3 regions of the Variovorax sp. 38R genome follow, and region 3 is predicted to be linked to each of the others. Evidence: riboswitches for the same ligand, from Rfam matches in the RefSeq annotation. Region 3 holds a riboswitch; each other region holds the start of a gene.
What was found. A riboswitch is a leader RNA that binds a small molecule or an ion and turns the genes downstream of it on or off. The one in region 3 is predicted to bind glycine.
Positions count from the first base shown of each region.

Region 1: another riboswitch for glycine. It lies ahead of IG196_RS05790 (ABC transporter substrate-binding protein); the one in region 3 lies ahead of IG196_RS02170 (D-amino acid dehydrogenase).
Region 2: another riboswitch for glycine. It lies ahead of gcvT (glycine cleavage system aminomethyltransferase GcvT); the one in region 3 lies ahead of IG196_RS02170 (D-amino acid dehydrogenase).

Region 1 covers NZ_CP062121.1:1,290,262-1,300,636, reverse strand. The annotation lists gene IG196_RS05805 (dipeptide ABC transporter ATP-binding protein) at 1-252, opposite strand, end outside; gene IG196_RS05800 (ABC transporter permease) at 256-1,230, opposite strand; gene IG196_RS05795 (ABC transporter permease) at 1,251-2,192, opposite strand; gene IG196_RS05790 (ABC transporter substrate-binding protein) at 2,216-3,799, opposite strand; glycine riboswitch at 3,937-4,061, opposite strand; gene IG196_RS05785 (NADP-dependent isocitrate dehydrogenase) at 4,328-6,562, shown strand; gene IG196_RS05780 (DUF1161 domain-containing protein) at 6,734-7,081, shown strand; gene IG196_RS05775 (Pr6Pr family membrane protein) at 7,099-7,710, shown strand; gene IG196_RS05770 (hypothetical protein) at 7,719-7,979, opposite strand; gene IG196_RS05765 (hypothetical protein) at 8,193-9,389, opposite strand; gene IG196_RS05760 (SDR family oxidoreductase) at 9,570-10,334, shown strand; gene cynS (cyanase) at 10,347-10,375, opposite strand, start outside.
Region 2 covers NZ_CP062121.1:2,523,769-2,534,143, forward strand. The annotation lists gene IG196_RS11430 (alpha/beta hydrolase) at 45-722, shown strand; gene IG196_RS11435 (TetR/AcrR family transcriptional regulator) at 697-1,314, opposite strand; gene IG196_RS11440 (DUF2855 family protein) at 1,365-2,483, shown strand; gene IG196_RS11445 (DUF3014 domain-containing protein) at 2,626-3,540, shown strand; gene IG196_RS11450 (hypothetical protein) at 3,666-3,914, shown strand; gene gcvP (aminomethyl-transferring glycine dehydrogenase) at 3,954-6,863, opposite strand; gene gcvH (glycine cleavage system protein GcvH) at 6,917-7,288, opposite strand; gene gcvT (glycine cleavage system aminomethyltransferase GcvT) at 7,360-8,535, opposite strand; glycine riboswitch at 8,583-8,687, opposite strand; glycine riboswitch at 8,704-8,790, opposite strand; gene IG196_RS11470 (N-acetylmuramoyl-L-alanine amidase) at 8,840-9,313, opposite strand; gene IG196_RS11475 (hypothetical protein) at 9,612-10,148, opposite strand; gene IG196_RS11480 (hypothetical protein) at 10,245-10,375, opposite strand, start outside.
Region 3 covers NZ_CP062121.1:496,287-506,661, reverse strand. The annotation lists gene IG196_RS02200 (hypothetical protein) at 1-654, opposite strand, end outside; gene IG196_RS02195 (hypothetical protein) at 647-2,257, opposite strand; gene rfbC (dTDP-4-dehydrorhamnose 3,5-epimerase) at 2,360-2,908, opposite strand; gene rfbA (glucose-1-phosphate thymidylyltransferase RfbA) at 2,905-3,792, opposite strand; gene rfbD (dTDP-4-dehydrorhamnose reductase) at 3,834-4,724, opposite strand; gene rfbB (dTDP-glucose 4,6-dehydratase) at 4,721-5,800, opposite strand; glycine riboswitch at 5,919-6,008, shown strand; glycine riboswitch at 6,053-6,159, shown strand; gene IG196_RS02170 (D-amino acid dehydrogenase) at 6,251-7,558, shown strand; gene IG196_RS02165 (RtcB family protein) at 7,578-8,993, opposite strand; gene IG196_RS02160 (FIST C-terminal domain-containing protein) at 9,196-10,375, opposite strand, start outside.

The DNA.
Region 1 (10,375 bases), 790 kb from region 3:
CGTCGGCGCGGTGAGCAGGTTCTCGCCCTGCAATTCGATGGTGCCGCGCACCGGCGCGAGCCCCGCGGGCAGCAGGCCCATCACCGCATTGGCGATGACCGACTTGCCCGAGCCCGATTCGCCGAGCAGGCAGACGATCTTGCCGGGCGGCACGTCGAAGGACACCTTGTCGACCGCATGCGGCCGGTCGCCGCCGCGCGGCAATGCGATGGCAAGGTCGCGAACCGAAAGTACGGGGGTTTGTTGCGTCATGGCTCAGCCTCCGCGCTTGTTGAACTTGGGGTCGAGCGTGTCGCGCAGCCCGTCGCCCAGGATGTTCACGGCCAGCACGGTGAGCGCCAGGAAGATGCCCGGGAACAGCACGTTGTGCGGATACTGGTTGAACTGCGCGCGGCCCTCGGCCATGATGTTTCCCCAGGTCGCCATGTCCGCCGGCAGGCCCACGCCGAGGAACGACAGGATGGCCTCCACCAGGATCGCCGAGGCGCACACATAGGTCGCCTGGATGATCAGCGGTGCAATCGCATTCGGCAGGATGTGCCGCGCAAGAATCTTCCAGGTCGGCGTGTCGAGCGCGATGGCCGCCTCGACGTACGGCTCTTCGCGCACCGTGAGCACCACCGAGCGCACCAGCCGCGCCACGCGCGGAATCTCGGGCACCGCGATGGCGACCACCACGGTGAGCAGGCTGCCGCCGAACAACGCCACGAGGCTGATCGCGAACAGGATGCCGGGGATGGCCATGACGCCGTCCATCAGCCGCATGATCACGCTGTCGATGCGGCGAAAGTAGCCGCCCAGCAGGCCCACGAGCATGCCGAGCACCATGGCGAGCGCGGCCACGGCCACGCCCACCGTGAGCGACACGCGCGCGCCGTACAGCGTGCGGCTCCAGATGTCGCGCCCCAGGCTGTCGGTGCCCATCACGAACAGATGCTCGAAGGTGTCGCCGGCCAGGCTGTTGAACTCGCCGCGCGTGCCGGGCATGAGGTTGCCGCTGCCGGGGTCGATGGCCGTGGGGTCGATGGTGCCGAGCCACGGCGCGGCCAGCGACATCAGCACGAGCAGCAGCAGCACGCTGCCGCCCGCGCGCACCGACCAGTCGGCCAGGATGCGCGTGAGCAGCGAGCGGCGTTGCGGCGGTGCCAGCGGTTCGATGGCGATGTCCGGCACAACTGCTGCGGCTCCGGCTGCTGCGGCGGCCGACATGGAAAGGGTCGAATCGGTCATGGTGTTTCCGTTCACTTCGTTCAGTACCGGATGCGGGGGTCGAACACCAGGTAGCTCAGGTCGATCAGCAGATTGATGAGCACGTAGATGACGGAGAAGAACAGCGTGATGCCCTGGATCAACGGGAAGTCGCGCGACAGCACCGCGTCGACCGTGAGCTGCCCGAGCCCCGGAATGGCGAACACCGTTTCGGTGACCACCACGCCGCCGATCAGCAGCGCAATGCCGATGCCGATGACCGTGACGATGGGAATGGCCGCGTTGGCGAGCGCGTGGCGCATCAGCAGCCGCGTCTCGGAGATGCCCTTGGCGCGCGCGGTGCGGATGTAGTCCTCGGTCATCGCCTCGGCCACGGCCGCACGCGTGACGCGCGCGATCAGCGCCACGTAGATGATCGACAGCGTGATCGACGGCAGGATCAGGTGCTTGAGCCACAGCAAAGGCCCCTGGCTCAGTCGCTGGTAGCCCTGCACCGGCAGCCACTGCAGGTGCAGCGCGAAGATCCAGATGAGCACGTAGCCGATCACGAACGCGGGGATCGAAAAGCCCATGACCGAGAAGCCCATCAGCATGCGGTCGAGCCAGCCGCCGTGGCGCCACGCCGCGAGCACGCCGAGCGGCACCGCGATGAGGATGGTGGCCACCAGCGTCACGGCCGCGAGCGACACCGTGGCCTCGATGCGCTGGCCGATCAGTTCGACCACCGTCTTCTTCATGAAGTACGACTCGCCGAGGTTGCCCTGCAGCAGCTGCGCGCTCCAGTGGAAGAACTGCACGGGCAGCGACTCGTTGAGCCCCAGCTGCTCGCGCACCTTGGCGATGTTCTCGCTGGTGCCGCTGTCGCCCACGATGGCGGCCGCGGGGTCGCCGGGCGCGAGCCGCAGCATCAGGAACACGATGAGCGCGACGATGACGAGCACCGGCACGGTCGAGAGAATGCGGCGTGCAAGAAAAAGCAGCATGGTGACTCCCGGGTCCGGCCGCGTCAGTTCTTCTTCAGGTTCCAGAACACGGCGACCGGCGAGCGCACCACGCCGCTCACCACGCCCTTGCGGTAGGCCGTGAGCGGCTTGTACTCGCCGATGGGTGCGTAGATGCCGGTGTCGTACACGCGCTGCTGGATGGCGGTGGCCAGCTCCTTGCGTTGGGGTTCGTCGCTGCTGGCAAGGAAGTCGGACTTGAGCTGCTCCAGCTTGTCGTCGGTGGCCCAGCCGAACCAGCCCTTCTCGCCATTGCCCGTGAGCGGCGCGAAGAACATCGGGTTCATGTTGTCGGCAATGCCCCAGCCGGTGATGAAGAGGTTCCAGCCGCCCTTGTCGACCGGATCTTTCTTCGCGCGGCGCGTGACCAGCGTGGGCCAGTCCATCGACTGCATGTCGACGTTGAAGCCGGCCTGCTTGAGCAGCTGCGCCATCACCGGCGGAAACTTGTTGAGCACCGCGAAGTCGGCCGGGTACATCAGCACCACGGGCTTGCCGTCATACCCTGCCTCCTTGAGCAGCGCCTTGGCTTTTTCGAACTGCGGCTTGCCGGTGAAGTAGCCCGTCTTGTCGGAGGCGAAGGCCGAGCCGCAGGGGTAGATCGATGCGCAGCCGTTGTACAGCTCCTTGTGCACCAGCTGGGCGCGCATCAGCGCCTCCTGGTTGATGGCCATGAAGGCCGCCTGCGCGATCTTCGGGTTGTCGAAGGGCGGGATCAGGTGGTTCAGGTGCAGCGCGAACGAGCCCTTCGACACGGGGCTGTCGAGCGTGATGGCGGGGTTGTTCTTGAGCGCGGTGTACTGCTCGGAGGGCACCCACTCGATCATGTCGACCTCGCCGTTGGCCAGCGCATTGGCCTGCGTCTGCGCGTCCTTCAGGACGATCCACTCCATGCGGTCGACGTACACGTTCTTGCCACCGGCCGTGCCCGACGGCGCCTCGGTGCGCGGCACGTATTTGGTGTTCTTCAGGTAGACGATCTTTTCGCCGGGGCGGTATTCGTCCTTCTTGAAGATGTAGGGGCCGGAGCCGGTGGCGTCGTCGATTTGCTTGTCGGCCGGTGTGGCCGCCACGCGCGCCGGCATGATGAAGGGCGGGTTCGACGACGGCTTGCTCAGCGCGTCGAGCACCATGCCGAAGGGCTCCTTGAAGACGAACCTGAAGCTGTTGGCATCGACCGCCTCGGTCTTGTCCAGGGCGGTGAACATCTTCTGGCCCAGGCCGTCGCGCTGGCCCCATCGCTTGAGCGATGCGAGCACGTCTTCCGGGGTGACGGGTTTGCCGTCATGGAAGGCCAGGCCCTTGCGCAGCGTGAAGGTCCAGGTCTTGCCGTCGGCGCTGGTCGTGTACTTGTCGACCATCTGCGGCAGCACCTTGCCCTGGGCGTCCACGCCGAAGAGCGTGTCGTACACCATGTAGCCGTGGTTGCGCGTGACGAAGGCGGTGGTCCAGATCGGGTCGAGGATCTTCAGGTCGGACTGCGGCACGAGGCGCAGCACCTTGCCGGTGTCCTGCGCGAAGGAGGAGGCCGCTGCCGCGGCCAGCAAGGCACCTGCGAACAGGGCTTTCAGTTGTCGTGTCTTCAGCATGGGTCAGTTCTCCGGTTGAAAAAAGAGGGGCGCGCGCGCGGGCAACGCCGGGGGCGCGGGCGTCGTGCGGCGGTGCGGGAAACAGGTCATGGAAAAGGCTCCGGAGCGAACACGGACACACCGCGCTCATCGCGCGGCGTGCCCCTGCTGTCCTTTTGCCTGAGAGATTCACCCTGCACGCACATCGCGCAGGGCTTGCCCCTTCGGCGGCTGCCCTCGGTCCCTGCAAGGGGGCCGGTCAGCGCTCTCCAGCGTTAGAAAAATCCAGTCTTGGGACCTGAGCGTTATGGGCTATCGCCTTCGGTAATGCACCAGCTCGACGCATCGAGCCAGGCATTTCTCCTGGATGCTTTCTTCAAAGCAGTTTGCGTGCCACGGAGTGGCATGGGCCGCGGCAGCGGGGTCATCGGGGTTTCTCCGACCGCGCCCGGGCTCGACCGGGCGACAATGGGGGGCTCCGGCGAAAGTCCATTTCGCCCAATGAAATTTCAGCCCTCTCGACAACCCAGAACCTACGGAAGCAAGCGCATGAGCACGAAGCAACCCACCATCGTCTACACCCTCACCGACGAGGCGCCGCTGCTGGCGACCTACGCCTTCCTGCCCATCGTGCGCGCCTTCACCGCGCCGGCCGGCATCAACGTGACGACGAGCGACATCTCGGTGGCCGCCCGCGTCCTGGGCGAATTCCCCGAGTTCCTGAGCGACGACCAGAAGGTGCCCGACAACCTGGCCGAACTGGGCAAGCTCACGCTGCGGCCTGACGCCAACATCATCAAGCTGCCCAACATCAGCGCCTCGGTGTCGCAGCTCAAGTCGGCCATCAAGGAACTGCAGGGCAAGGGCTACAAGATTCCCGACTACCCGGAGAACCCGACCTCGGACGAGGACAAGGACATCCGCACGCGCTACAACAAGTGCACCGGCAGCGCCGTGAACCCCGTGCTGCGTGAAGGCAACTCCGACCGCCGCGCGCCCCGCGCCGTGAAGGAATACGCCCGCAAGAACCCGCACAGCATGGCCGAGTGGAGCCAGGCCTCGCGCTCGCACGTCTCGCACATGCACGGCGGCGACTTCTATCACGGCGAAAAGTCCATGACCCTGGACCGCGCGCGCAACGTCAAGATGGAGCTGATCACCAAGAGTGGCAAGACCATCGTGCTCAAGCCCAAGGTCGCCCTGCTCGACCGCGAGATCATCGACTCCATGTTCATGAGCAAGAAGGCCCTGCTGGCCTTCTATGAAAAGGAAATCGAAGACGCGCACAAGACCGGCGTCATGTTCTCGCTGCACGTGAAGGCGACCATGATGAAGGTCTCGCACCCCATCGTGTTCGGCCACTGCGTGAAGATCTTCTACAAGGAAGCCTTCGAGAAACACGGCAAGCTGTTCGACGAGCTGGGCATCAACGTCAACAACGGCATGGTCGACCTGTACAACAAGATCGCCACGCTGCCCCAGAGCACGCAAGACGAGATCAAGCGCGACCTGCACGCCTGCCACGAAGGCCGCCCCGAGCTGGCTATGGTCGACTCGGCCAAGGGCATCACCAACTTCCACTCGCCCAACGACGTGATCGTCGATGCATCCATGCCCGCCATGATCCGCAACGGCGGCAAGATGTGGGGCGCCGACGGCCGCCTGAAGGACGTCAAGGCCGTGATGCCCGAATCGACCTTCGCCCGCATCTACCAGGAGATCATCAACTTCTGCAAGTGGCACGGCGCCTTCGACCCCAAGACCATGGGCACCGTGCCCAACGTCGGCCTCATGGCCCAGAAGGCCGAAGAGTACGGCTCGCACGACAAGACCTTCGAGATCGCCGAAGACGGCATCGCCAACATCACCGACCTGGACACCGGCGAAGTGCTGATGAGCGAAGACGTCGAAAAGGGCGACATCTGGCGCATGTGCCAGGTCAAGGACGCCGCCATTCGCGACTGGGTGAAGCTGGCCGTCAACCGCGCACGCAACTCCGGCATGCCGGTCGTGTTCTGGCTCGACGCCTACCGTCCGCACGAGGCGCAGCTGATCACCAAGGTCAAGATGTACCTGCACGAGCACGACACCACGGGCTTGGACATCCAGATCATGAGCCAGGTGCGTGCCATGCGTTACACGCTGGAGCGCGTCGTGCGCGGCCTGGACACCATCAGCGCCACCGGCAACATCCTGCGCGACTACCTGACCGACCTGTTCCCCATCATGGAACTGGGTACCTCGGCCAAGATGCTGTCGATCGTGCCCCTGATGGCCGGCGGCGGCATGTATGAAACCGGCGCGGGCGGCTCGGCCCCCAAGCACGTGCAGCAGCTGGTGGAAGAAAACCACCTGCGCTGGGACTCGCTCGGCGAATTCCTCGCGCTGGCCGTGAGCCTGGAGGACCTGGGCCTGAAGACCGGCAACGCGCAAGCCAAGATCCTGTCCAAGACGCTCGACGCGGCCACGGGCCAGCTGCTCGACAACAACAAGAACCCGTCGCCCAAGACCGGTCAGTTGGACAACCGCGGCAGCCAGTTCTACCTGGCCATGTACTGGGCCCAGGAACTCGCCGCGCAGACCGAGGACAAGGACCTGCAAGCCAAGTTCAAGAAGCTCGCCGAGGCGCTCACCGCCAACGAGAAGAAGATCGTCGACGAACTCGCGGCCGTGCAGGGCAAGCCCGTGGACATCGGCGGTTACTACCTGGCCGACCCGAAGAAGTACGAAGCCGTGATGCGCCCGAGCGCCACGCTGAACGCGGTGCTGGCACCGGCGGTCTGATCGCGCTGTGCCTGCGCCTTCCGGGTCTGTGCTGACCCGGAAGCCTTCCTACCAACGGCCTGTTGCTCGCGCGGCAGGCCGTTTGTCTTTGCATCTTCCATCGCACAGCGCGAGACTAGACTGCGATTCCCCGCCCCACTCACTGCAAGAGAAAAGAAAGGCAGGCCCCTCATGAAACTCCGTCTGCTTGCTGCAGCTGCCGCCTCGACCCTGCTCGCGGCCGTTGGCGGCGCCCACGCCCAGAGCAACTGCGACACGCTGCGCGCCGAGATCGAGGCCAAGATCGCCGCGTCGGGCGTCACCAATTTCAGCGTCGTCACCGTCGATGCCGCCGCCACGGCGAGCGGCCAGGTCGTGGGCAGCTGCGACCTCGGCACCAAAAAGATCGTCTATCAGCGCGAAGGCGGTGCGGCCTCGCCGCCCCCGGCCTCCACGTCGGCCCCCGCGCCACGCGGCGCGCCCCTGCTCACCGAGTGCAAGGACGGCTCGGTGTCCATGGGCGGCACCTGCAAGCCCTGAGCGCAGGGCAGCATCCCGTGATCTGGCCCGCCCTGCGCCTCTTCTTCGGCCTGTTGACCCTGTTGGCGATCGGCTGGCAGCTGACGATCCATGTCCGCATGGGCTTCAACGTCGTCAACTTCTTCAGCTTCTTCACCAACCTCTCGAACCTGTTCGCGGCGATCGTGCTGGTGCTCGGCGCGCGCCGCCTCTGGCAGCCAGCGTCTACAGGGCCCGACGAAGGGCTGCGCGCCATGTCGGCCGTGAACATGGTGGTGGTCGGCATCGTCTTCTCGCTGCTGCTGCGCGACGTCGACCTCGGCGCGCTGCGACCGTGGATCAACACGCTGCTGCACCACGTGATGCCGTGTGTCGTGCTGCTCGACTGGCTGCTGCAGCCGCCGCGCACGCGGCTCGGCAGCCGGCAGCTGCTGTGGATACTCGTCGTCCCGATGGTCTACCTGGCCTACACGCTGGCGCGCGGCAGCAGCACCGGCTGGTATCCCTACCCCTTCCTCAACCCCGCCAATGTGGGCGGCTACGGCGGCGTGGCCGTCTATGCGGCAGGCATCGCGCTGACCTTCGGGATGGCGGGATGGGGGTTGTTGGCGTTGGGGAACCGGCTGGGGCAGCGCAGCGCGGAAGGCTGACGGCGCTGTCAGCGCGCTGTGCCGAGGCCCTCGCACAGGCCTTCAATGTCGGCGTGCAACATGCCGAGTGAAGCGATCGCGAACCGCTGAAGCGATGCGCGATCGGTCGCACTGAAGAACGATGCAGCACCAGCCGACGGATGCGCTTCATCGCGTCGATCTTCATCCCACGCGAGCAACTGCATCAACGTGTGCGCGCCCTGCACCACGTCGCGCGCATCGCCGAGGAACACGGCGTACTGCCGCTCCTTGGGGTCGAGTCCCTGCACGGGATCCAGACAAAGGGGTTGAATTGCGCACTGTCATGCGCAGTGCTCGATGACTTGGCCATGTGGGCCCTTCCTCGCATTTTTGCTGTTGCTACAACCGCAACCACGCTGCGAAGCGAGGACGGCGGCTCGAATGCCGCGATTCTTCAGGCTGCTAAACCCGGCCCCGCTCATCACGAGGCGACTGGAATGTAAAGGCGGGGTGGGCTCGCGTCAATCGCTCTTCGAGCGCTGCTCCTCGCATCGCACATCTTGGGTCATGCCAGTGCTGATCCGAAGTTCCAGTTTCCTTCGTTCGGCATTCCATTCAACTGCGGTCTGCTCCGTATCGAGCAGCACGCTCGATGCGACCGAATCGTGGATCCAGCGCGTACTGTCGCTCAGGCCCTGTCCACTGATCAGTTGCGCTTTCGACACCGCGTTCACTTCGGCCAATTCACGTGCCGCAGCGGCCGCAGACATCTTCAATGAATCGACCACCCCTGGAAATCTCGGGTCTGTTGTGGTGATCGCCTCCGAATCCTTGATCGTTCGCTCGAGCATTCCCACGCGACCGCTCGTTAGGCTCCGGATCGTTTCAAGGTTGGACATGACCTCCTCTTGCATGGAGGAATCGACGAGCGCGAAGCAAGCCACGCGCAGATCGATGCGATCCAGCACGACGCCATCGATGGGGCGCATCGCGCGAAACTGGACATGCGCTTGCGCAGTGCCTCGTTCCGCATCGTGGCTCATCAGGGCGACCGAGTTGTCGTCAAGAAAGCGAATCAGCTCCCCCGGCCCCAGGTCGTGAAGACTCACGTCGGCGAGGCGGATGGCGATCGTTCGCTTCTGGCCCAATTGATTGTCCGTAGTCTCTTGGCGCACAGGCACGACGACCCATTCGAGCTGCGTGTCTCGCTGCGCGGCCAATTGATAGTCCAAGTACGTGAAGTCGGGCGCGCTGGGGCGCGAGTGCACCTCTTCGAAATGGATCGCCTCGACACCCGACCGCCCATTGGAGAACGAAGACAGATCGATGTGCTGGACGCGGAGCTTGCCGCGCTCGACAGAAAGCCGGACCAGTTGCGCCTCGCCACACGCCGACTCGCTCACCGCGAGCAACGCCAACACCGACTCGTCCTTGAGAGGGCGAACGTCCGAAATTCGATAGAACGGTGAAAAGCAACGACCGCCCCTCTGAAAGAGCTTCTCGCTGATTTCCTGATCGCCCACACCCCACCCGTTGACCTTCAGCGAAAGCCGTCGCCTGTGTTGCGGACCGCTCTCGGTGCCGTAGCGGGTCAGCGTGCTGATCACCTCCATCTTGCTAGAGCGCCACACGCTGTCTTCGGAATCGCGATTGCCGCACGCGTTCAGCAGGAAGGTCGAAAACAAAAGAACTGCAAACAGCAAGGCCGGAATTCGCATGAAGAGATCCTAAGGTCTGCGCCGCTCGATGCTTGCCGGCCCACCGGCATCTTTTCGCAGGATCAGGCAAAAACCTCGTTCGATCCGGATACCGCCTCCGGCCCCTTCGCCCCGAGACTCCTCTGCATGCCCGGCGCACCCTTCGCGCCATGGCGCATCGACCCGCATGAGGAGTTTTGTATGAGTGCAATCCAGGACACAGTGGTTCTCGTCACCGGCGCCAGCAGCGGCATCGGCGAGGCGACGGCGCGGCGGCTCGCGCGGCGCGGCGCCCATGTGGTGCTCGGCGCGCGCCGCACCGAACGGCTGGCCGCGCTGGCGGCCGAGATCAACGCGACCGGCGGCTCGGCGAGCTTCCGGCGGCTGGACGTGACGCACCGGCCCGACATGGAGGCCTTTGCCGAGTTCGCCCTCGACACGCACGACCGCATCGACGTGCTGGTGAACGCCGCCGGCGTGATGCCGCTGTCGCCGCTGTGGCAGCGCAAGATCGAAGAGTGGGAGCTGATGATCGACGTCAACCTGCGCGGCATGCTACTGGGCGTGGCGGCCGTGCTGCCGACGATGCAGGAGCAGGGCTGGGGCCACATCGTCAACGTCGCGCCGGTGGCCATGGGCGGCGCCACGCCCGACTCGGCCGTGTACCACGGCACGCAGTACGCGGTGCAGGCGATTTCCGAAGGGCTGCGGCGGGAACACGCGGGGCGCCTGCACGTCGCGCTCGTGAGCCCCGACGTGGCCGAGGCCGCCGACCCGCTGGCCGAGCGCATCGCCGCGAGCTACACCTTCGAACGCATGTGCACGCGGCGGCGGTTGACGACGCCCGTCGAGGGCGTGGCGCGTGCCATTGCCGGAGCGATCGAAGGCGCGAGCTACGGCATGGCGGGCCCGGGCTGGCGCTCGGCCCCGACGCCGCGGCCGAAGCCTGCGACGCCGGTGTACTGACGCAACCCCGCCTCAGGAGCTCTTGTACGGCAGGAACTTGC
Region 2 (10,375 bases), 2.0 Mb from region 3:
TGCTTTCGTTTCGTTTCGCTCCAGTCTATCCAGCCGCCCGCACCATGACCGCACTTCATCTGCCGCTTCACTTCCTGCATCACCCCGCGCAGCCCGGCGCGGGCGACCCCTGGCTGCTCGTGCTGATGCACGGCGTGGGAAGCAACGAGCAAGACCTGTTCGGCCTGGCGCGCATGATGCCGCCGCAGTTCCATGTGCTGAGCCTGCGCGCGCCGTATGTGCTGTCGCCCGGCTCGTACGCGTGGTTCGAGTTCGAGATGCTGTCCGATGGCGGGCGCCGCATCGATGAAGAGCAGGAGCGCGAGAGCCGCTTCCTCATCGGCGAGATGGTCGCGTCGGCCTCGCAGCAGCTGGGCATTCCGCCCGAGCGCGTGGTGGTCGGCGGCTTCAGCCAGGGCGGGATCATGTCGCTGTCGCTGCTGCTCACGCAGCCCGAGAAGCTGCGTGCCGCGCTGGTGTGGCACAGCCGGTTGTTGCCCGAGGTGGTGCCGCACATCGCACCGCCCGAGGCCTTCGCGGGCAAGGCGCTGTGGGTGAGCCATGGCAGCGCTGACAACGTGATTCCGCCGAGCGCCGCGCAGGCCACGCGCGAGCGGGTGCGCGGGCTGCCGCTGGCGCTGTCGGGCTCGGACTTTCCGGGTGCGCACGAGATCCGCCCGGCCGAGTTGCAGGGCACGCTGGCGTGGCTTCAGGCGCTCAGCGCGCAGCCAACCGCGCCATGACGATCGCTTCCATCTCGTCGACCCACGCGTCGTCGATGGTGTCGGGCTGCACCAGCAGCCGGTAGCGGCGACCACCCCAGGCGGCGGTCAATAGCGCCTGCACGGTGGCGGGCGAGGGCGGCGGCTGCAGGTCGCGGCAGGCGGCGAAGGCCTGCGTCCAGCGCGCGAGCAGCTCGTCGTACACGCGCCGGTGGTGCTTGGGCTCGGCCACGCGGTGTTCGAGCATCAGCATCTCGTGGTCGAACGCGGGCAGCCCATCGATGCGCGTGTCGCAGGTGAGGCGCACGAGGCGCTGTGTGCGCTCGCGCCAGTCGATGTCTGAAGGCATGATCACGTCCGCGTCGAGCCGCGCGAGCAGCGCTTCGACGCAGTGGCGCACATAGCCCGAGAGCAGGGCTTCCTTGTCGGGAAAGTAGTCGTAGAAGGTGCCGACCGCGATGCCGGTTTCGAGCGCCACGGCGCGCGTGGTCACGCCCTCCCAGCCCTGCGCGCGCCAAATCCGAACAAAGGCGTCGTAGATCGCCTGCACGGTGAACTTGCTGCGCGCCTGCGTGGGGCGTTTCAGGGGCTTGGAGCGGGGTGCGGCGGGCATGGACCGGGTTTCCGAACCCGCGGCGAAGCGGGCCGTCCTACAGTTTGCGAATGAACAACGCATTCACTTTAACCCGCCTCGAAACGCGCAAGAACGCGCTCGGGACCACCCGCATCGTCACCTCGCAGGACGCCGGAAGCCTTGCCGCGGGCGAGGTGCTGATGAAGGTCGAGCGCTTCTCGCTCACCACCAACAACATCACCTACGCGGCCTTCGGAGATGCGGTGATGAAGTACTGGCAGTTCTTTCCCACCGGCGACGCCGACTGGGGCCACATGCCGGCCTGGGGCTTCGCCGACGTGGTGGCATCGAACGTCGAAGGCGTGGCCGTGGGCGAGCGCTTCTACGGCTACTTTCCGATTGCGAGCCACCTGCGCATGCAGCCTGTGCGCGTGACGCCGCGCGGCTTCTACGACGGCGCGGCGCACCGCAGCGAGCTGGTGTCGGCCTACAACCAGTACATGCGCTGCAGCCACGATGCCGGCTACGTCGCTGCGCTGGAGGACTACCAGATGCTGGTGCGCCCGCTGTTCATCACCTCGTTCATGCTGGCCGACTTCCTGGAAGACAACGCCTTCTTCGGCGCGACGCAGGTGGTGGTGTCGAGCGCATCGAGCAAGACCGCGTTCGGCACGGCCTTCTGCCTCGGCCGCCGCGAGGGCGTGCAGCTGATCGCGGCCACGTCGCAGGGCAACCGCGCCTTCGTCGAAGCGCTGGGCTGCTACGACCGCACGGTGGCCTACGGCGAGATCGCCACGCTGGCGGCCGACGTGCCCACGCTGTACGTCGACTTCGCGGGCCACGACGACCTGCGCGCCACCGTGCACCACCACTTCGGCGAATCGCTGGTGTACGACTGCTATGCGGGCTCGGCGCAGAAGACCGAATTTCTCGGCGACACCAGCGCGCTGCCTGGGCCCACGCCGCTGCTGTACTTCGCGCCCGTGCAGATCCGCAAGCGGAATGCCGACTGGGGCCCGCAGGAGGTGAACCGCCGTTTCAATGAAGCGCAGGGCCGCTTCATCGCCGAGCTGAGCCGGCCGGGCAACCGCTGGATGACGCTGGCGCAGGGCCGTGGCTTTGCGCATGCGCAGGCGGTGATCGCCGACCTGCATGCGGGCCGCGTCGATCCACGCGAGGCGCATGTGGTGTGCATCGGCGGCGAGTGACGCGCTGAGCGACTGAACTTCGGCGCGGGTGGGGCGTCACAGGGGGTTACGAGAACGTGGCGATCGTGCGGCCCTGGCGGGCCATCCTGATGCACCATTGCCTTTCGTCTCCCCACTGCCATCCCGCAAAAGGAAACCGCCCATGTCCGACGCCGACTCCCCCCGCGACACCCCCGAATTCCGACGCCGCAAAGAAATGCCGATGGGCACCATCATCGGCCTCGTTCTCGTCGTGCTGGTGGCGGCTTATTTCGGCTGGCGCTGGTACCAGCAGCAGCAACTGGCGCCACTGCCGAACGCGCCCGTGGCTGCCGTTGCTCCGAACGACGCGCCCCCCGAGCCGCCCAAGGCCGCGGAGCCCATCGGCCCGCAGAACCCGGTGGAAGCACTCGCCCCACCCGATGCCGCGCTGCCCGCGCTGGCCAGTTCCGATGCGCGCGTGATGAAGGCGCTCACCGAGCTGCTGGGCGGCAAGGCCGTGGCGGCCTACCTGCAGTCCGACGGCGTGGCGCGGCGCTTCGTCGCCACGGTCGACAACCTGTCGCGCGAGCAGGCGCCCGCGAGCAAGTGGCCGGTGCGGCCCGCGCCGCAGCGCTTCATCACCGAAGGGCCGCAGCAGGGCGGCGTGCAGACCATCGCGGCGAACAACGCGGCGCGCTACAACGGCATCGTGATGCTGGCGGGGTCGGTCGATCCGGCCAAGGCGGCGGCGGTGTATGCGCGGCTGTACCCGCTGTTCCAGCAGGCGTACGAAGAGCTGGGCTATCCGGGCCGCTACTTCAACGACCGCCTCATCGCCGTGATCGACCACCTGCTGCAAGCGCCCGAGCCCACCGGGCCGGTGCAGGTGAAGCTGGTCGAGGTGAAGGGCGACATTCCCTCGCAGCGGCCCTGGGTGCGCTACGAGTACGCCGATCCGAAGCTCGAATCGCTCTCGGCCGGCCAGAAGATCCTGGTGCGCATGGGGCCCGAGAACGAGCGCAAGATGAAGGCCAGCCTGCGCGGTTTTCGCGAGCGGATCGCCACGGGCGACGTGGCGAAGAAAAAGCAGCCCTGAGCACCCCTGAGGCACGACGGGGCGCTGCCCCACGTGCTGCGCGCCTGCACGCCGTGTAGGCGCTGGCCGATTGCACGCAGCGCCAAGGGCCGAGATGATTGCGCTCCAGACTTCGAGAGCAAGCCATGAACCTGATGAGCGTCGATCTCTACCAGAGCACCACCGACCCCGACAAATTCCTGGCGCTTCCCGCCGGCACCGACCCCACCGAGCTCATGGGCCCGATGACTTTCGACCGGGACTATGCGCACATCAAGCGCTACCAGGCGGCCTTCGCGTTCGATCCGTCCGAAACCTACGCGGGTGTGAACGCCGCGAAGATCGCGGCGGACCTGCTCACCGTGCAATGGGCAATGTACCGCCGCGAAGGCTGAGCGGCGGCTGAGCGGCGGCTGGGCGCCGCCGCGTTCCCGTCAGGCCTCTTCGGCTTCCTGGTAGTCGCCCACCGGCACGCAGCTGCAGAACAGATTGCGGTCGCCGTAGACGTTGTCCACGCGGCCGATCGGCGGCCAGTACTTGGCCTGCTTGAGTTCGGCCAGCGGGAACGCGCCGAGTTCGCGCGAGTAGGGGTGGCTCCACTCGCTGCCGAGCAGGCTCGCAGCGGTGTGCGGCGCGTGCTTGAGCGGGTTGTCGTCCTTCGACCAGACGCCTTCTTCCACGCGGCGGATTTCGCCGCGGATGGCGATCATCGCGTCGACAAAACGATCGAGCTCGGCCAGCGGTTCGCTTTCGGTCGGCTCGACCATCAGCGTGCCCGGCACGGGGAAGCTCAGCGTGGGCGCGTGGAAGCCGTAGTCGATGAGGCGCTTGGCCACGTCTTCGGCGGTGACGCCGCTGGTGTCCTTGAGCGGGCGCAGGTCGAGGATGCACTCGTGCGCGACGTGGCCGTTGGGGCTCGCGTACAGCGTGGGGTAGTGGTCCTTCAGGCGCGCGCTGATGTAGTTGGCGCTGAGGATCGCGATTTCGGTGGCGGCCTGCAGGCCCTTGGCGCCCATCATGCGGCAGTACATCCAGCTGATCGGCAGCACGGCCGCATTGCCCAGCGGCGCGGCCGACACGGCGCCCACGCCGTTCGAGGGCACGCCGGCCGTGGCGTGGCCCGGCAGGTAGGGCACGAGGTCTTCGACCACGCAGACCGGGCCGACGCCCGGGCCCCCGCCGCCGTGCGGAATGCAGAAGGTCTTGTGCAGGTTCAGGTGGCTCACGTCGCCGCCGAACTCGCCCGGTGCAGCCACGCCGACCAGTGCGTTCATGTTGGCGCCGTCGACGTACACGCGGCCGCCGTGCTCATGCACGAGTTCGCACAGTTCCTTCACGCGGGTCTCGAACACGCCGTGCGTGCTCGGGTAGGTGATCATCACGGCGGCCAGGTGGGCGCTGTGCTTTTCGCAGGCGCGCTTCAGGTCGTCCATGTCGACGTTGCCCTGCGCGTCGCAGGCCGTCACCACCACCTGCAGGCCCACCATCTGGGCGCTGGCCGGGTTGGTGCCGTGCGCCGATGAGGGAATCAGGCAGATGTTGCGGTGGCCCTGGCCCTTGGCTTCATGGAAGGACTTGATGGCCAGCAGGCCCGCGTACTCGCCCTGCGAGCCGGCGTTGGGCTGCAGGCTGATGCCCGCGTAGCCGGTGGCTTCGCAGAGCCAGGCGCGCAGCTGTGCGTCGAGCTGGGCGTAGCCCTGCAGCTGCTCGGCGGGTGCAAAGGGGTGGATGTTCGCGAACTCGGGCCAGGTGATGGGGATCATCTCGCTGGTCGCGTTGAGCTTCATGGTGCAGCTGCCCAGCGGGATCATGCTGCGGTCGAGCGCGAGGTCCTTGTCCGAGAGGCTGCGGATGTAGCGCAGCATCGCGGTTTCGCTCTTGTGGGTGTTGAACACCGGGTGCGTGAGGAAGGCGCTGGTGCGACGCAGGTCGTCGGGAATCAGCGGCGTGGTGCTCTCGGCCAGCTCGTCGAAGCGCGGCATCGCGGTGCCGGCGGGCACGAACAGCGCCCACAGGGTTTCGATGTCGGCGCGCGTGGTGGTTTCGTCCAGCGAGATGCCCAGGTGCTGCTGCAGGCGCTGGCGCAGGTTGACGCCGCCGGCCTGGGCGCGCTCGATGATTGCGGCCGTGTCGTCGCCGGTGCGGATCGTCAGCGAGTCGAAGGCGGTGCTGTTCACCGGCTCGCGGCCCATCTGCGACAGGCCCTTGGCGAGGATGGCGGTGAGCACGGCCACGCGCTGCGCGATGCGCGTGAGGCCGTCGGGGCCGTGGTACACGGCGTACATGCTGGCGACCACGGCCGGCAGCACCTGCGCGGTGCAGATGTTCGACGTGGCTTTTTCGCGGCGGATGTGCTGCTCGCGCGTCTGCAGCGCGAGGCGGTAGGCGGGCTGGCCGTGCGTGTCGACGCTCACGCCGACGAGGCGGCCGGGCAGCGAGCGCTTGAACGAATCGCGGCAGGCCAGGTAGGCGGCGTGCGGGCCGCCGTTGCACAGCGGCATGCCGAAGCGCTGCGTGGTGCCGCAGACGATGTCGGCATCGAACTCGCCGGGGGCGACCAAGAGCGTCAGCGCCAGCAGGTCGGCCGCGACGATGAAGGCGGCGTCGCACTGGTGCGCGTGGCCCGCGAGCGGGCGCAGGTCGTGCACGTGGCCGGTGGTGGCGGGGTACTGCGCGAGCACGCCGAAGAACTCACCGCTCACCATCAGGTGCGGCAGCGTTTCCGACACGGTGCTCACCTTCACCTCGATGCCCAGCGGCGCGGCGCGGGTCTTGATGACCTCGATGGTCTGCGGGTGGCAGTCACCCGACACCAGGAACACGTTGCTCTTGCTTTTCACGCTGCGCTTGGCGAGCGTCATGGCCTCGGCGGCGGCCGTGGCCTCGTCGAGCATCGACGCGTTGGCGATGGCCATGCCCGTGAGGTCGCACACCATCGTCTGGAAGTTGAGCAGGGCTTCCATGCGACCCTGCGAGATCTCGGCCTGGTAGGGCGTGTAGGCCGTGTACCAGGCGGGGTTCTCCAGGATGTTGCGCAGGATCACGCCCGGTGTGTGCGTGCCGTAGTAGCCCTGGCCGATGAAGCTCTTGAACACCTTGTTCTTCGACGCCAGCGTCTTCAGCTCGGCCAGCGCGTCGGCTTCGGTCACCGGCGCGGGCAGGCGCATCGGCCGGGCACGGCGGATGGCCGCCGGCACGATGCCGTCGATGAGCTCCGCGCGCGTTTCCGAGCCGATCACCGGCAGCATGCGCGCCTCGTCCGCTGCATCGATGCCGATGTGGCGGGCGAGGAATTCTTCGGCGTTCTCCAGGGCTTGCAAAGAGGGAAGGGCGGGAATCGGCATGGCGGTGAGGGCTCGGGGGAAGAAGGAACGAAGGTGGCTGAAGACTCAGCGGATCAGGACTCGGCGGCGAACTTGTCGTAGGACGCTGCGTCGAGCAGGGCGTCGAGCTGTGCGGGCTCGCTCAGCTTGACCTTGAAGAACCAGCCGGAGGCCAGCGGGTCGCTGTTGGCCAGCGACGGGTCGGCGCGCAGCGCTTCGTTCACTTCGGTGATCTCGCCCGACACGGGCATGAACACATCGGCGGCGGCCTTGACCGACTCGACCACACCGGCGACTTCGCCCTGTGCGAAGGTCTTGCCGACTTCGGGCAGGTCGACGAACACCACGTCGCCCAGCGCGTCCTGCGCATGCACGGTGATGCCCACGGTGGCGGCGCCGCCTTCGGCCGCCACCCATTCGTGGTCCTTGGTGTATTTGATGCTCATGAAAAAACTCCTCGTGGAAAAAATGGAATCGGGGTGCAGAGCCTAGCCGGGTCTGCGGTGTTCAGTGGTGGTCAGCCGCGGTAGTAGCGCGTCGGCACGAAAGGCATCGTCGACACCTCCATCGGCACCGGCTTGCCGCGCACGATGGCCTGCACGCGCGTGCCGGGTTCGGCAAAGGCGGCGGCCACGTAGCCCATGGCCACGCAGCGGTCGGCCGTGGGACCGAGTAGGCCGCTGGTGACGGTGCCGATGTCATGGCCTTCGAGCGACTGCAGCAGCGTGCCGTCGCGCACCGGAATGCGTTCCAGCGCCACCAGGCCGACGCGCTTGCGCGTGAGCGTCTCGTGGTCGGTGTGGCCGGCCGCGCCCGAGGCGACGGCCGCCAGCTGGGCCAGCACCTTGGCTGCGCCCGGGAAGCCGCCTTCGCGCGCGCCGCCCGCGCGGCGCACCTTCTGGATCGCCCAGTTGAGCGAGGCTTCGACCGGGGTGGTGGTGGTGTCGATGTCGTTGCCGTACAGGCACAGGCCGGCTTCGAGCCGCAGCGAGTTGCGCGCGCCCAGGCCGACGGGTTTCACTTCGGGCTGCGCGAGCAGCAGGCGGGCGAGGGCGTCGGCGTCCTTGCCGGCCACCGAGATCTCGAAGCCGTCTTCGCCGGTGTAGCCGCTGCGGGTGACGAAAGCGGCAATGCCGCCGATCTGCACCGCGCCGCCGGTCATGAACACGAAACGTTCGATGCCGGGCGACAGCCGTGCCAGCGTGGCCGCGGCCTGCGGGCCCTGCAGCGCCAGCAGGGCGTGGTCGGGCAGGGGCTGCACTTCGCAGCGCGCGCCGATCTTGTCCTGGATGTGGGCGATGTCGGCCACCTTGCAGGCGCCGTTCACGATCACGAAGATCGAGCCGTGGCCTTCATTGAAGAACATCAGGTCGTCGAGGATGCCGCCTTCGTCGTTCAGCAGCAGGCCGTAGCGCTGCTTGCCGGCGGGCAGGTCGACCACGTCGACGGGCATCAGGGTTTCGAAGGCGGCGGCGGCGTCGGGGCCGACGAGACGCAGCTGGCCCATGTGCGAGATGTCGAACAGGCCGGCCGCATCGCGCGTGTGCTTGTGCTCGGCCATCAGGCCGGCGGGGTACTGGACCGGCATCGAATAGCCCGCAAAGGGCACCATGCGGGCGCCCAGCTCGACGTGGAGGTCGTACAGCGGTGTCTTGAGAAGTTGGGCGTCGGAGGAAGCGGAAGAAGCAGCCACGGGGCACTCCAAAGGGGCAGTCGAAATCCATGGCTGCAACGCCATGGGCCACCCCTGCTGTCCGCTTTACCTGAGAGATTCGCCCCACGATCGGGGTTTGCTCCTTCGGTGGGCCGCATGCAATGCCACGGCCTCTCTCCAGCAAGGAAACGCCGGTGGTTGCCGGCGTCTTGTCAGTCCTTTTGCCTGAGCGTTCGGGGAACCCCTGCGCCTTCGGCGGCCCCGTCGCGCGGGGCTCTCTCCTGACCCGGCGAGTGTAGTGGATCGCGGGGCCGGGGCTGGTGTCGAAGTGCTCGTGGGGGCCTCAGGTGTGGCAGCACCCCAGCGCCTGGGACGCTCTCAGTTGGGAGAGCGGCTTGGCGGAAGCGACCGCCACGGGAATGGCATCGGCCTCGCCATTCAGCACCAGGTGCTTGAACCGTTCCCAATCGAACAAGGTGCCCGGATCGGTGCGGCGATCCGGGTCCAGCTTGGCGTGCGAGACCACGTGGGCGAGGTTGGGGTACTTGGCCCAGCAGTGGCGAACGATGCGCGCCGTGATTTCGACTTGCCAGTCGGAGAAGGGGTCGAGTTTCTGCTTGTTCACGACCTCGATGCCCAGCGACCAGTGGTTGACGCGCTTGGCGCCGTCGTTCACATCGGGGTGCGAGGCCGCATTGCGCACGTGCCATGCCGCGAGCGCCTCCGGCACGCAGGCCCAGACGAGTTCACCGTGCTGGGGTTCGTCCTCATCGGGAACCAGCCAGTGGAACGAAGCCGCATCCGTCGGTTTTTTCATGACCGAGATGGCGCCGGAAGACGATCCGCCGGCCGTGGCATGGATGACCACCGTGGTGATGCCCATGATCGGATCGACCGACCGCTTCGTGGTGCACGTCGGCCAGTAGGGCTGGACGCCGGGGTACCAGGGCTCGTTGAGGGAGACTTCGCCCGGTCGTCTCGACTTGGGAAGCGTGAAGTGATAGCTCTGCGGATTTGGCATGCTGAACCTCCTTGTTTTGGGAGTTGGGTTCTAGCAAGCAGCCCCGGGGGCCCGCGTCCCCTGGTTGAGGGATGGCGACCCGTGGCCGCCAGGTTCAGTGCACGGTTTCGGCCAGCGGCAGCAGCTTGTCGATGCGCTCGCGCAGCGAGTCGGCGCGCTCGGGGCCGGCGGCTTTCTCGATCTCGGAGAGCATGAGCGCGGCGATGGTGAGCATGGCCTCGCGGTCGCGCGCCTCACGCAGGGCGTCGCGCATCTGGTTGGCGAAGCGCGGGTCGCGGCGCACGAACATGCGCTCGCAGATGTCGAACAGGAACATGCGCGTGGTGGCCAGCGAGCGCTTGCCGTCGAAGCTGTCGGCCGACGTGGCGACCTGGATCGGCTCGGCCGCCGGGACGGGCGTGGGGGCCGGCGCAGGTTGAGCGACGACCGGTCGCGCATCCTGCAGGTAGCCCCGCTGCATCAGCCCCTGGATCGCCTGCTCGGCCTCGACGCGGCTGGGGAACAGCGGACTGAAGTCGGTCAGCGAGCGCCGGCCGTCGGCCATGAGCAGCAGGGCGCGCTCACGTTGGCTGAGCGTGCGCTGCCCGGCCTGGAGTTCGTCGCGTGCCTTCTCGGTCTTGGTGGGAAACATGGCGGCCACAGCTTTCGGAGGTCGAAGGCTGCAGCATCGTTGCAAGTGGTGACACCTTCGTGAACCATTTGCCTACAGAGGGCATGCTGACGCGCGTCAGTTGCCCGCGCTGCTTTCCTTGCGGATCAGCCAGCGCGTGCCCACGCGCTGCAACTCGAGCGTCTTGCGGTCGGTTTCGGTCAGCGCATCGGCACGGTAGACCTGCCGGAACTCCGCACTGGCCGACG
Region 3 (10,375 bases):
CACGTTGTAACCAGGATCTCTCAACACGGCGACATTGTCGAAAAGAGCGGGAGCCAAATCGCACCAGCGCTGATCGGTGAACAGCCCATTGGGGATATCGTCGTGACAAAACTCTCGGAGCCGCTCCGCCCACCAATTTGCAAAAAGATGGCCGTCCGGGCAATTTCTCACTGCAACAAACCCAAGGTTATAGACTCCGTGTTTCAAGCAGGAAATTTCATTGCCTACCACACCGATCCGGGTACGCTCGGGCGTCAAGAGATGAGGCGTCAGAACAACTGCTCGGCTTTCAAGCAACTTCTCAACGTGAATCAAAGGGGCAAATAAAGCGATATCGGGATCGATATACAAGACCCTGTCGGCGCCACTCGCCAATATTCTTTGAAGCATCGGCCCCTTGACTGCCGTACACAACTCGACTACGTCATGCCCAAAAACCCACGGATGGTGGCTTGGAACATCGAGTTCATAAACTCGCACCACATGGTCGAAATCTTCATCGTCGAGATTGAATTCAAAACCCTCCGGCTCCCGATCAGAAAGGCACAACCACAAAATCCAATCCGGATGATGCTTTCGAATCGTTTCAGCAAGTACGCGTGCGCGATCCAGATAGCTGAATGAAATGCTTGTATAACAATGAGTACTAGGCAAGGGAAACCTCTTTCAATAGCAAGTCCGCAGTACCTCTTGAGCGCAGGAGTTGCCCCCTTGTGAGCGTTTCATTGGCTCGCTGCACAACTTCTCCCGTCATGAACAACGCCCTTAGCTCAATTTCTGTGGCGACGCTCATGCCTCTTTTTTCGTCAGCGGCGACCACTGCTGGCCACACATTTCCAGCATCCCTTCGAGCAACCAAGAATGCCCCGGCAGCAAGGGCTTCGAGGGTTACGAAGGAAAAGGTCTCATAACAGCTCGACCAATTGATTACCACATCAATTTCATATTCAAGAACTGCTTCAATCATTGCATCAGCATTTCCGGGCTTGACCTCGACCAGCACCTCTGTCAAACCCTTCAATTCAGCTTTTCCGAATCCGAGGCGAAAAAATTGATAGCGCTCATCTTCGGCATGATGCTCGACAATCTTCTTGAAAGTCGCCCACCCTTTGTGCGGGGCTGCAGCCCCCAGGTGAGCAACACGCAAAGGTCTGCGCTGGATATGGTGGGAGGGCATCCCCAACTCGACGTGCGCCAATGGGAGAACCAAGGCCTTGGAATGGGGAAATGCGCCCCTGCTTTTCCAAAAATTCAGCGCCGTTTCCGAGGGTGCCAAGACAATCGGTTGAAGTTCGTCGAACAAACGCCTTAAATTTTCGAGGTGGAGACGTCTGTCGCCCCCCTCACAACAGACCATGCATGCTGAGGACTCAACCGAAGGCGCATTGCAAAATGCAATGTCATTGCGCAGCAGAAATGGATTTGTGCAAAGGCTGAAAAAATCATGCACCCATAACATGGGAGTCCCTGCAGTGCAGATTCGGGACAGTTTAGCCACCGTTTCCACGGAAAAACCCATCAAATGATGAATCACCAAATTCAAGGATTTTTGGCACTCATCTGCAGCCAGAGGCAACGAAGTCAATAAATCGCTCAGTCTGACAACTCCCTCGCGCTTGCCGTTCAATGTCAGCACTAGAAAAGTAGCGTTCTCGGCGGTCGCGTCAGCAAGAAATGGCAACGGGAATGCGGGGCAAAGATGCACATAGATCCAGCCAGCCTCGGTCAGCACTCCTTGTTCAATGGCGATTGCCGTCTGGACTCCGCCAACGCTTTTTAAATATTGATCATGACTCATGGAAATGATCGCAGCGCCCGCGCTCTTCTGGAATGCCGAAGAAATGAGTTGCTGGACAAACTCCCCGTCGAGCGGTGAATCAATGTCAAAAACCGGGGTCCAGCCGATTGCCCGTAGTCGCGCAGGACGGGCAGTCAGAACAATATCTTTTCCGCTTTCGGCGGCACGTCGCGGGGGAACGGCGGCGCGCCCTTCCTTTGCGCCATAAACTGCGTAGTGATTCAGCGGATTTAGATCCCCGGCCGCGACATCGGGATACGCGTGAAGATAAAACTTGGTGTCGAACGACGGACTAGGGTTTCGACCTTCACGCCAGCCGTGGGAAGAGTAATGCTCAAGGGGATCTAATCCTGCGGCCGCAACATCCGGATATTTCTCCAAATAAAAATCGGCATCGAACAATGCTGATGCTGCAATTTTTTCCAATGGCCAATCAGGATTGGGCACGATTTTCTTCATTTATCTCAACCCTTCAAATCAATCCTGGTGAATCAGTCATCGATTCACTCACCTAGCCAAACCCAATTTTCCGCATCGGCTGCTGGGCCGACAGGTCGAGGCTCACTCGAATAGAGCGGCCTCCGAGAAGCTGGACCCTTGCTGATCCTTTTGAGACAACAATGGATCCAACCCGGCGACAGGCCATTGGATATTCAAATCGGAGTCATTCCACACAATGCATTTTTCGTGTGAAGGCGCATAGTATTCAGTTGTCTTGTACAGAAAATCGGCCGACTCACTCAAAACAAGAAACCCGTGCGCAAAGCCTGCAGGCACCCAGAATTGCTTTTGATTTTGCTCATTGAGCTCTACACCGACCCACTGACCAAACGTCGGGGACGATTTGCGGATATCCACAGCCACGTCATAGACCGTGCCGCGCGTTACCCGCACCAACTTTCCTTGCGGTTGCTGAATTTGATAATGAAGCCCGCGCAGCACGCCTTTTGCAGAGCGTGAATGGTTGTCTTGCACGAAGGAAACATGTTTTCCCACGGCGGCGTCAAATGCGGCCTGATTGAAGCTCTCGAAGAAGAAGCCGCGTGCATCGCCGAAGACCTTCGGCTCGATGATCAGCACCTCAGGAATTGCGGTCGGTGTGGCCTTCACGAGCGCACCTCCTCAGCCAGCAGATGGCTCAGATATTTGCCGTATCCGTTCTTCTGCAGCGGCGCAGCCAGCCTCGCCAACTGCTCGCGGTCAATGAACCCATTGCGCCACGCAATCTCTTCAGGACACGCGATCTTCAGCCCCTGCCGATGCTCCAGCGTCGCAATGAACTGCCCCGCTTCGAGCAGGCTTTCGTGCGTGCCGGTATCCAGCCATGCATAGCCGCGCTGCATGATCTGGACATTCAGCTGGTTGAGGTCCAGATAGGCTTGGTTGACCGCGGTGATTTCCAGCTCGCCGCGCTCGCTGGGCTTCACGGCCTTGGCGATGTCGACGACCTGGTTGTCGTAGAAATACAGACCGGTCACGGCGTAGCTGCTCTTGGGCTTGACGGGCTTCTCTTCGATGCTGCTGGCCTTGCCGTTGGCATCGAAGGCCACCACGCCGTAGCGCTCGGGGTCATGCACGTGGTACGCGAACACGGTCGCGCCGCCCTGCTTCGCATCAGCGTCCGACAGCAGGTGAGCAAAGTCATGCCCATAGAAGATGTTGTCCCCCAACACCAGCGCACTCGGCGAATTGCCCACGAACTTCTCGCCGATGATGAAGGCTTGCGCCAGGCCATCGGGACTCGGCTGCACCGCGTACTGCAGGTTCATGCCCCACTGGCTGCCATCGCCCAGCAACTGCTGAAAGCGCGGTGTGTCCTGCGGCGTGCTGATGATCAGGATGTCACGCATGCCGCCGAGCATCAGCGTGCTCAGCGGGTAATAGATCATCGGCTTGTCGTACACCGGCAGGAGCTGCTTGCTCATGGCGAGCGTGGCGGGGTGCAGGCGGGTGCCGGAGCCGCCGGCGAGGATGATGCCTTTGCGTTGCGTCATGGGGGTCTTCTTCTGTTGGGGCCGGAAAAATCAGTCGGTCGTCAGAGCGTCTCGCGCAGCATGCGCGCGACGCCTTCCTGCCAGGGCGGCAGGCGCAGGCCGAAGGTGGTCTGCAGCTTGGTGGTGTCGAGCCGCGAGTTGTGCGGCCGCGTCGCGGGCGTCGGGAAGGCGCTGGTGGGCACGGCTTCCACGGCCTGCGGGCCGGCCTTGAGTTCGACGCCGGCTTGCTGCGCCATCTCGAGCACGAAGCGCGCGTAGCCGTGCCAACTGGTCTCGCCACCGGCGATGGCGTGGTACAGCCCGGCCTTGGTCGGGTCTTGCAGCGTGGCGCGAATGGCGTGCGCGGTGATGTCGGCCAGCAGCTCGGCGCCGGTGGGGGCACCGAACTGGTCGTCGATGACGGTCAGCTTGTCGCGCTCCTTGGCCAGGCGCAGCATGGTCTTGGCGAAGTTGCCGCCGCGTGCCGCATACACCCAGCTGGTTCGGAAGATCAGGTGCTTCGCGCAGTGCTTGGCGACCAGCTGCTCGCCTTCGAGCTTGGTCTGGCCGTACACGCTGAGCGGGCCGGTCGCGTCGTCTTCTTTCCAGGGGCGAGTGCCGCTGCCGTCGAAGACGTAGTCGGTGGAGTAATGCACCATGAGCGCGCCGATCTGCTGCGCGGCCTCGGCCACCACGCCGGGCGAGGTGGCGTTGAGCTTGCGCGCAAAGTCGGGCTCGCTCTCGGCCTTGTCGACGGCGGTGTGTGCGGCGGCATTGACGATGACGTCAGGGCGCACGGCCAGCACCGTCTCGGCCAGCTGCTCGGGACGGCTGAAGTCGGCGTGGAAGTCGGTGCTGTCGAAATCCAGCGCGACCAGTTCGCCGAGCGGCGCAAGGCTGCGCTGCAGCTCCCAGCCGACCTGTCCGCCCTTGCCAAGCAGCAGCAGCTTCATGCGGCGGCCTTCGCCGTCGTGGCGTCGTACTGCTTCTCGACCCACTCGCGGTACGCGCCGCTTTGCACGTTGCGCACCCACTCGCCGTTCGCGAGGTACCACTCGACGGTCTTGCGGATGCCGGTGCCGAAGGTCTCGGCGGGCTTCCAGCCAAGCTCGGCCTCGAGCTTGCGCGCATCGATGGCGTAGCGGCGGTCGTGGCCCGGGCGGTCCGTGACGTAGGTGATCTGTTCCTTGTACGGCTTGCCGTCGGCGCGCGGGCTCAGCTCGTCGAGCAGCGCACACACGGTGTTGACGATCTCGATGTTGGGCTTCTCGTTCCAGCCGCCGACGTTGTAGGTCTCGCCGAGCCGGCCGGCTTCGAGCACGCGGCGGATGGCGCTGCAGTGGTCCTTCACGTAGAGCCAGTCGCGCACCTGCATGCCGTCGCCGTACACGGGCAGGTTCTTGCCAGCCAGTGCATTGACGATCATCAGCGGGATCAGCTTCTCGGGGAAGTGGAACGGGCCGTAGTTGTTCGAGCAGTTGGTGGTGACCACCGGCAGGCCGTAGGTGTGGTGCCAGGCGCGCACGAGGTGGTCGCTGGCGGCCTTGCTGGCCGAGTACGGGCTGTTGGGCTCGTACTTGTTCTCTTCGGTGAAGGCCGGGTCGGTCTTGGAGAGCGAACCGTAGACCTCGTCGGTCGACACATGCAGGAAGCGGAAGGCCGCCTTCTGGTCGGCCGGCAGGGCGTTCCAGTAACCGCGCACCGACTCGAGCAGGCGGAAGGTGCCGAGCACGTTGGTCTGCACGAAGTCTTCCGGTCCGTGGATCGAGCGATCCACGTGCGATTCCGCGGCAAAGTTCACGACTGCGCGCGGTTTGTGTTCGGCCAGCAGGCGGTCGAGCAGCGCGCTGTCGCCGATGTCGCCTTGCACGAAGACGTGGTTCGCGTTGCCCTTGAGCGATGCGAGGGTCTCGAGGTTGCCTGCGTAGGTCAGCTTGTCGAGGTTCACGACGGGCTCGTCGCCCTGCGCGATCCAGTCGAGTACGAAATTGGCGCCAATGAAGCCTGCGCCGCCGGTAACCAGGATCATGGAGTCCCTCGCCTGTAGAAAAAAGTTTGCTTTACGGAAAATTAACAGTCAATTATCCCATCGGCGTGACCTGCGGATGTACAGGGCTTGGCCGGCTTGCGGGGCCCGCCTACAATCACAAACAATTGCAGGAGAGCGGGCCTCACGGAGGCCCTACCGAAGGCGCAAACTCCCATAAACGCTCAGGTCGGCCCGACGAAGTTCCAAGTGCAAACAAGGAACATCGGCAAGGGGTCAGTACTGCACTCATCGATACAGCCGTCTGGAGAGCCGCCACGCCATGTGGCGCACCGAAGGAGCAAACCCGCTGCGGGTGCAGCAGGGTGAATCTCTCAGGTACCGAGGACAGGGGGAGCGGCAACTTGGACATCGGTCGTCCGGTTGCTTGCTATTGGTTCAATAGCACTCCACGCCCGCCGTTCAAGCGCTGCAAACTCAAAGGTACTTGCAATGCGTGTGATCGTTCTTGGCGCCGGCCTGCTCGGCGTGACTTCGGCCTATTACCTCCAGCAACTCGGTCACGAGGTGACCGTGATCGATCGGCAGGCCACCCCGGCCGCCGAAACCAGCTTCGCCAACGGCGGCCAGATCTCGGTCAGCCATGCCGAACCGTGGGCCAATCCGAGCGCGCCGTTGAAGGTGCTGCAATGGCTCGGCAAGGAAGATGCGCCGCTGCTCTTCCGCATCCGCGCCGACATGCGCCAGTGGCTCTGGGGTCTGCAGTTTTTGCGCGAATGCACCCCCGCGCGCACCCGCCACAACATCGAACAGATCGTGCGTCTCGGTACATACAGCCGGGAAATGTTGCAGCAATTGCGTCGAGACACCGGCCTGAGCTATGACCAGCGCACGCAGGGCATCCTGCACTTCTATACGACGCAGAAAGAATTCGACGGCGCCCTCAAGCCTTCCGAGCAGATGCGCGCCCTGGGCTGCGAGCGCCTGGTCATCTCGGCCGACGAGGCCATCCGGATCGAACCCGCCCTCGCCCACATCCGCCCGCAACTCGCCGGCGCGACCTACACCGCCGAAGACGAGTCGGGCGACGCCAACCGTTTTGCGCGCGAGCTCGTGAAGCTGGCCGAAGCGGCCGGCGTGAGGTTCCTCATGAGCCACACCGTGACCGCGCTGCGCGAAGCCGGCGGCAGCATCGACCACATCGAGGCGACCGACAACGAAGGCCGCTTCCAGCGCATCCGCGGCGACGCCTTCGTGCTCGCGATGGGTTCGCTGAGCCCGCTGTACGCCGCGCCGCTGGGCATCCGCCTGCCGATTTACCCGGCCAAGGGCTACTCCGTGACGCTGCCCGTGAAGGACGCATCGAAGGCCCACCAGGTCTCGCTGACCGACGACGAATACAAGCTGGTGTTCTCGCGCTACACGTCCGAGTCGGGCGACCGCCTGCGCATCGCCGGCACGGCCGAACTCAACGGCTACGACCGCGACCTGAACCGCGTGCGCTGCGAAGCGATCGTGCGACGCGTCGAAGAACTCTTCCCCGGCGCCGGCGATACCGAGCGCGCGCAGTTCTGGACCGGCCTGCGCCCGGCCACGCCGAGCAACGTGCCGCTGATCGGCAAGACCAAGCTGCCGAACCTGTTCCTCAACACGGGCCACGGCACGCTCGGCTGGACGCACGCCTGCGGCTCGGGCAAGTCGATCGCGCGCATCGTGAGCGGGCTCGCGCCCGAGGTCGACTTCGCGTTCGCCGGCATGCCGGCGCCCGCGCCGCGCGCCGTGCAGCCCGCACTGGGCTGACACGACACGCACCCTCGGGTCACGCCTTGAACGTGACCCAGGGCTTGAGTCGCACGGCGCAGCGGATGAGCCCTGCGCTTTCCTGCGCGTCGATCACCGCGCCGATCGGCTTGTAGGCCTGCGGCGCCTCTTCGATGCGGCGCTCCTCGCGCAGCGTCACGCACTGCCAGCTGGCGTCCGCATCATCAGGTGCAGGCCGCATCGCGCGCACTTCCTGCCGCCGCATGCGCCGACCGGCGCCATGGCTGCACGACCACAGCCAGTCTTCATGGCCCAGCCCGGTCGCGAGGTACGAGTGATCGCCCATCGACCCCGGAATCAGCGCGAGGTCGCCCGCGTGCGCCGGCGTCGCGCCCTTGCGATGGATGTTCATGCCGTGCTCGCGCAGCACCACGTTGTGCGGCACGTCGACCACCAGCGTCGACGCCGTCGCGCCCAGCAGCTCGGCGAAGTCCTTGCGCACCAGCTCGGCCAGCACGACGCGGTTGGCCCACGCATAACGCGCGGCCACACCCATGGCCTCGAGGTATTCCTGCGCCAGCGGTCCGGCCAGACCGTACAGCCCGCTCTTCGGATGGCGCAGGCCCTGCGGCCACTCGGCCCGCGCGCGGTCCATCCAGCGGCCTCCGACATGGAACCCGATGTCGCGCGAACCGCTGTGGATCATCACGACGACCTCGCCGGCCTTGAGCCCCGCGCGGTACGCCGCGTGCCGGTCCATCACCTGGTCGACCACCTGCAGCTCGACGAAGTGATTGCCGCTGCCCGGCGTGCCGAGGCACGGGTCACGGAACACCTCGTGGCGCGCGCCGGTGTAGGCCGGCGGTGCGTGCCGCGACTGCCCGCCGAAGCTCGCGAGGCCGATGCACGCGCCGATCTCGGCCTGCAGCCGATCGCGGTCGCAAGAGGCCCAGAGCCCATCGCCGCGCACCGCGTCCAGGAACGCCGCCGGCCCTTCGTCGAACAGCGCGCGAAACGCCGCCGTGTGCACCGGCACGTCGCGCCCGTTGTCGAGCAGGCTGCGCGTGAGCCGCGCAAGCAGCTGCGTCTTGTGCGGCGCCACCTGGTCCAGCGTGAGGCCGGTGGTCAGCAGGCGCATGCCGCAGTTGATGTCGGTGCCGACCGCTGCGGGAATCACGAAGTCGCCATCGGTCGCGACGACGCTGCCCACCGGTGCGACCGAGCCCGGATGAAAGTCCGGCGTCGCGCAGGCCTTGCACACGCCGTGTTCGCCGTCGGGCGAGCGCACGCTGGCGAAGGCCAGCAGCTGGTTCACGGCTTTTTCTTCCAGCGGCAGGCTGTGCGGCAGAAGGACGGTCGCCTGCGCGGCCTCGTTGCGCAGGTGATAGATGCCGTCGCGGTAATCGACGGCGATGTTCGCGCGCGAAAAGGCGCGCTGGAGTCTCGAAAAATGACTGTGTGTGGGGCTGCCCATGGCTGCAATTCCATTCGGGGAAACCGTGTCGGTTTCCGGGCCCCGGTCACATCGCGTGGCGGGGCGAAAGAGATCGACCGCGTGCTTCGAGGCGCGCGGATCACTCTTTCTTGCAGCAGCAGAGATTCAAGAAAGCGGGCGAATTCTAGCGACGCGAGCCGCCTGCGAAAACTGCGCGCAGGCGCCGCGTCGTTTTTTCCCGTCAGTCCGGCGCCGTGAACACCGTCAGCACGCCGGTGTAGCCGTACAGGTGGTGGCGTGCGATTTCGCCGGCGGCGAAGAAGCCGACCAGCGGCACGTCGCCCAGCGCATGCCGCACGATCTGCAGCTCGGCGCCCGGTGCGCCGAAGTGCGGACCGCCGCGCCCTGAGCAGCTCACGTACACCGCGCCCGCGATGCGCCGCGCCGGATGCGGCGCGGCTTCGGCCTCGCCGGCCGCCACGGCGCGCGCGGTGGCCAGCGTCTGTTCTTCGGGCTCGAGCTCTTCGCGGATCTCGGCGCAGATGCGCATGAGGTCGGCGCGTGCCGCCTGCGCGTTGCGGCGGCAAAAGCTCAGCCGCATGCCGGCTTCGGCGTTGTCGGCGATGGCGATGCCGCGGCGCGTCGGATCGAGGCCGATGATGTGGCGCACCAGCACGTCGGCGCCCAGGTCGCCGGTGCGGCGCAGGCCGTCGCTGCCCGCGTCGGCCAGGCCGACCAGCGTGTTGCGCACGGCGTCGATGGCTTCCTGCGGGCGGTCGAGCGACACCTGCAGGTCGGCCAGCAGCACGTCGAGCGCCGGCTCGCCGTCGAGCGACAGCAGCAGGTTGCCGTCGGCCTCGGTGATCTCGCGCTCGCGCGCGCCGCCCGTGCGCAGCGGCTGGCAGCCCTGCGTGACGCGCGACACCAGCCGCACGCCCTCGCCGAACACCACACCCGACAGGCCGCCCGAGAACACACCGCCCGCCGCGCCGTGGCCGCGGATGTTGCCGTTGCCGCCGACCGCGAACTGCAGCGCCCCGCCGCGGCCGGACGAAAGTCCGCCGAACAGGTAGCCGGTGTCGGTACGGCCCGCCATCTCGCCGATGAGCTCGCCCAGGTCGGGCGTGGCGGGGTCGGCGTGCACAAGCGCGGTGTGCGCCTCGAAGCCGCTCATTTCAGAGCTGCCCAGCGGCGCCACGCCCGAGAACACGCGGTATTGGTCGCTCGGCAGCGCGCACAGCATCAGGCTCAGGCCGGGCTCGTCGAAGTACTCGGCGTTGTTGGCCGACACACCGATGCCGACGGTGCCCGACCAGTCGGTCACCTCCGGCAGTTCGGCGCTCAGGTGATCGAGGATCTCCTGCGCCTCGCTCGCGTAGTGGTCGGTGATGTACAGCAGCCCGAGCGTCGGGTTCGACGCG